2 regions of the Paenibacillus sp. ClWae2A genome follow, and region 1 is predicted to be linked to the other one. Evidence: a T-box and tRNA genes for the amino acid it is inferred to sense, from the RefSeq annotation. Region 1 holds a T-box; the other holds one or more tRNA genes.
What was found. A T-box is a leader RNA that pairs with one kind of tRNA and senses whether it is charged. The one in region 1 lies ahead of QVE09_RS16910 (valine--tRNA ligase), so its partner is inferred to be a tRNA-Val.
Positions count from the first base shown of each region.

Region 2: it has a tRNA-Val gene. The T-box ahead of QVE09_RS16910 (valine--tRNA ligase) is inferred to sense a tRNA for this amino acid. The anticodon was not compared.

Region 1 covers NZ_JAULSQ010000005.1:26,798-29,205, forward strand. The annotation lists gene QVE09_RS16910 (valine--tRNA ligase) at 1-1,289, opposite strand, end outside; T-box leader at 1,351-1,632, opposite strand; gene QVE09_RS16915 (LysM peptidoglycan-binding domain-containing protein) at 1,788-2,408, opposite strand, start outside.
Region 2 covers NZ_JAULSQ010000003.1:333,542-335,949, reverse strand. The annotation lists gene QVE09_RS12720 (DUF3892 domain-containing protein) at 1-13, opposite strand, end outside; gene QVE09_RS12715 (GNAT family N-acetyltransferase) at 126-569, opposite strand; gene QVE09_RS12710 (hypothetical protein) at 808-1,065, opposite strand; tRNA gene QVE09_RS12705 (tRNA-Val) at 1,210-1,282, shown strand; gene QVE09_RS12700 (M1 family metallopeptidase) at 1,469-2,408, shown strand, end outside.

The DNA.
Region 1 (2,408 bases):
GTTTCCTCATCATACCAGGCAGGAATACGATGTCCCCACCACAATTGACGGGAAATACACCAGTCACGAACGTTCTCAATCCAGTTCAGATAGGTTTTCTCAAAACGGTCTGGAACAAAATTAACCCCTTCGCCGCTCTGTTGTTTCTTGATTGCTCTCTCTGCAAGTGGCTTCATCTCAACAAACCATTGTGTAGACAGATACGGCTCAACAACAGCACCGGTACGTTCACTGTGTCCAACCTGATGCGTGTGATCCTCAATGTTGATCAATACGCCCTGCTCTTTCAAGTCAGCAACAATCTGCTTGCGGCAGTCACTACGATCCAATCCCTGATACTTGCCTGCCTCAGCATTCATCGTGCCGCTCTCATCCATGACCGTAATCTGAGGCAGATCATGACGAAGACCTACTTCAAAGTCATTTGGATCATGCGCAGGCGTGATTTTAACTGCACCACTTCCGAACTCTTTATCCACATAATCATCAGCGATAATTGGAATTTCGCGTCCAATGATAGGCAGTACAAGTACTTTACCAATCATATCTGCATAGCGCTCATCCTTTGGATGAACAGCAACCGCTGTATCCCCCAGCATCGTTTCAGGACGCGTTGTTGCCACTGTTACGTAACCACTTCCATCTTTGAGCGGGTAACGCAGATGGTACAAGTGCCCCTGAACCTCTTTATATTCAACCTCAATGTCGGACAGAGCTGTCCGATTCACCGGGTCCCAGTTAATGATGCGTTTGCCTCGGTAAATAAGGCCTTTTTCATACAGTTGAACAAATACTTTGCGAACCGCTTGGGACAGACCTTCATCCAACGTAAAACGTTCACGTGAGTAGTCAAGTGACAATCCCATTTTGCCCCATTGCTGACGAATGGTAGTGGCATATTGATCTTTCCAGTCCCATACCTTCTCCAGAAACTTCTCGCGTCCCAGATCATAACGAGTCAGACCTTCTTCACGCAGCTTCTGCTCCACTTTGGTTTGGGTAGCAATACCTGCATGGTCCGAACCCGGAAGCCACAGTGCATCATAACCTTGCATCCGTTTGGTGCGGATCAGAATATCCTGCAGTGTAAAGTCGAGCGCATGCCCGATGTGCAGCATCCCGGTCACATTTGGGGGTGGAATTACAATCGTATACGGCTCGGCATCCTTACGTTGACCGGCTTTGAAATATCCGCGCTCCATCCAGGTGGAGTACCATTTGTCCTCTGCCGCCTTAGGATCATAAGTGGTCGGCATTTCTGTTGCAGCTGATTTTTTTTCCTCAGACATGTGTCATTCCTCCGTTACTTCATCATCTTCGCCAAAAAAAACAAAAAAAACCTTTCATCCATCAAAGGACGAAAGGTTAGCTTTCGCGGTACCACCTTTGTTTCACGCCGACAGTAAGATAGACTTCACCCTCTGTACATGACGTGACACTTCAAGCAGATAACGGCTGCTACCGGCCCATCCTACCTCAGAAATAAATGACGATACCTCTCATCCATCCCTTGTATTCAAACAGGCAACTCCCGGGCGACTTCGATCAGTTGGTTCCTGCGGAATCTCACAGCGTTGCAATTCCACTCTCTGAAAGGTCATACTGTCTACTACTCCCGTTCCACGTTGTTCTTCAAAAAACCTACACACATCATACCTTGCTCGTGCGCGATAGTCAACCTGACAACAGCGGATAAAGAGCGCTGGAATGCAGGTTTAGGGCGAATCATGCAAAAACCCGCAATCCTCAAAGGGATCACGGGTCGTAACGAAGGCTTTAACTATGGATTAAGGGATGTACAATATCTGACCTTCTTCCACAACTTGTTCAGATAATCGGTTATACAACTGAAGTTCCCTCGTGCTCAATTGGTATCGATCTGCAATGGCATCCAGTGTATCTTCTCGCTGAACGATGCACAGTTTTACCTTGCGGAATGGGGTCTGGTCCACGATCGTTCCCAGGAACAGGTTCTTCCATTCCACATCATCAGCTGGATACGTTTCTTCCTGTACCACACCCGCAGGAACCTCATCGCCTCGCTCCACTTCAGCATCGCGTGCCGCTCTGCCCGAGGATAACAAGGAAGAGATACCTACGCCCTCCTCTTGCCGTGGTGCGGATTCTTTTTTGCTGCCAAAAGCAACCTTCAGCTCCGGCTTGTCTTCCGTCTCAGCCACAGGTTCAGGGACAAATGCTTCGTTCTGCACGAACTCGTCTACCCCTGTCGCTTCAAAAGACGGGCGGTCTTCCTCAGCGTTGCCTGGTTCGGACGAAGCAAATACACCTTGCCAGTTCTCCGCCTGTGATTCGCCCGGGACATCAGCACCTGCCTGATTCTCCTGCTGAGGTACAGATCTCGCTGATTCGAAGTGCCATACATCTGGTGCGTCCGGTACATCCGGTGC
Region 2 (2,408 bases), on a different contig from region 1:
TTGTTTGATCCATGATGTCACACTCTCCTTATATGACGAGATAGGAATCTGCTTACCTGATTAGCCTATCCGAATTCATCGGAAGTATGCACCATATGCTGATAAGACATGCCAACGTCGAGGTTTTACAGACTCTTTCTCATACGAACATGCAGAATATCTGCATCATAAAAAGGTTCTTCCGAAATCACTTCATAACCCAGTTTTTCATAGAATTTCTGTGCCTGACACTGTGCATCCAGTACAGAATAGGATAAGCCGAGTTCACGTGCCAGCTCCTCCATCGCGAGCAGAAGCACACGTCCATAACCAAATGAACGATGAGATTCAAGCACTGCGATCCGCTGCATTTTGGCCGTGTCCTTGCTGTAATAGATCAGACGTCCTGTGGCTACAGCTTGGCCATCCGTACTTAACAATACATGATGCACATCCGGACTGATGACATCATATTGATCAATCTCAATCTCGGCAGGCACCTGTTGCTCGATCACAAAAACGTGATGGCGAATTCCCAGAGCTTGCTCCAGTTGTTCTTCTGTTGATACATAACTAATCTCAGCTGCCAATTCCATTCCTTCTTTCTGCTCTTGCGCGACATATCAGACTGAATTATACAAAAAAATGTTTTTCCTGTATAGTGAAGTCTGGAACATATTGGGAGAGGAGGGGGTAGTGATGGGCATGACAGGCATCATGGTAATTACATTGTTAATGTCGGCGGGAATGATTGCTTTGTTGTATTACGTGACCAAGAAAGCATACTCACGCAAGTGGGATGAAGAGGATTAATTCACCTGTTAACCTTCACGGCAAGACTTCACTGCTTCCCCGCGGAGAATACACATCTTGAATTATAGATTTGGAGTATACGTCCAGCCAGACCGGCAGAGACTCACCATTTTCATTGGGCTGTTTTAACAGTTGGAATTGTACCGTATGTTCATTCCTCTCCAAGCCGCAACCAGTAACGGTTGTAGTGAGAATCACAAGCCCAGCAAAGAAAAAGAAGCATTTGGTAAATGTATGTTTATTGGATGTTGACCGTTTTGTTATGTTTCTCATAGGGAATTCACCTCGTTGTAGAAATGGTAATCTTTCCTTTATTGTGCACCATTTCGGGTGATTTATAACCAAATAAATCATTGACAATGAACACGGTTACTTGATATGATACTGTTACTTGATTGGGAAACAATTATATATCATGATCTGTTAGCTCAGCTGGGAGAGCACTATCTTGACAGGGTAGGGGTCAGTGGTTCGAGCCCACTACAGATCATACACGAGAAGTCTTACAATGTAAGGCTTCTTTTCTTTTTTACATACAAACATGAATGCGATTTGCGATAGCTTCATTTGCTCTCCTCTTTTTAAACAAAACTTAAATAAAACATAAATTCAGCGTAAGGTTCGTCTTCTATACTTGGTTCTGAGGTCAACATAGAACAGGAGAAGGAGAGAACTTATGAATTATTCAAATCCATTTACATCAAATTTAGCCAGAGTAGGGATCGCGGGTACACTGGCTTTAATACTGGCAACAAGCCCACTTGCCAACATGGGGGTTGTTGCCGCGGAAGCAGACCCAGCGCCTGTATCTACGAAGATATATAACACACCGAAAGACTCTTTAGAGCAGGTGCCTATTCAATACCATATTCAGGCTCGGCTGAATGAGAAGGATATGACTCTCCGGGGGAACGAAAAGATTACGTACCGTAACACAAGCAAGGATACTCTGAAGCAATTAGTCCTCCATACGTATGCTGATGCGAACCTGTCGAAGTCTACACAGGCGACGATGTTTCAACAAGCTAATGAAAATATCAGCAAAAATAATCCGGATAAAAAACCGGAAGATTTTCTTGGCGGAATGGATATTCAGGGAGTGACGACAGCAGGGGGGCAATCTCTCGATTTCAAAAACGAGAACCAAGCGTTGACCGTACAATTGAATGAACCTGTACAACCAGGCAAATCCGTCTCATTTCAAGTGAGTTTTCATCTGAACATTCCATATGGATCGCAGCGCATATCGTATTACCAGGATATTATCAATGGAGCACACTGGTTCCCTGTGATGTCTGTGTATGACGAGGGCAAGCATCAGTGGGATACAGCACCCTATAGTCAAACATTCGAAAGTGACTATTATACCTCAGCGGATTATGAAGTTGATTTAAACGTTCCAGATGATTATCAGGTAGCGATGCCTGGTGTTATCACAACACGAGAGGATACCGAACATGGACGTAAAATTGTATCCGCTCTGGCTGAGAATACAAGGGAGTTTGTTTTCTTTGCCAGCCCGAAATTTCAAGTAGAAAGCGTTACCCGTAACGGCCTCACGGTTGAGTACTATTATTTTGACAACCAGCCTGGAAAAAAAGAGATCGTTAAGCAAT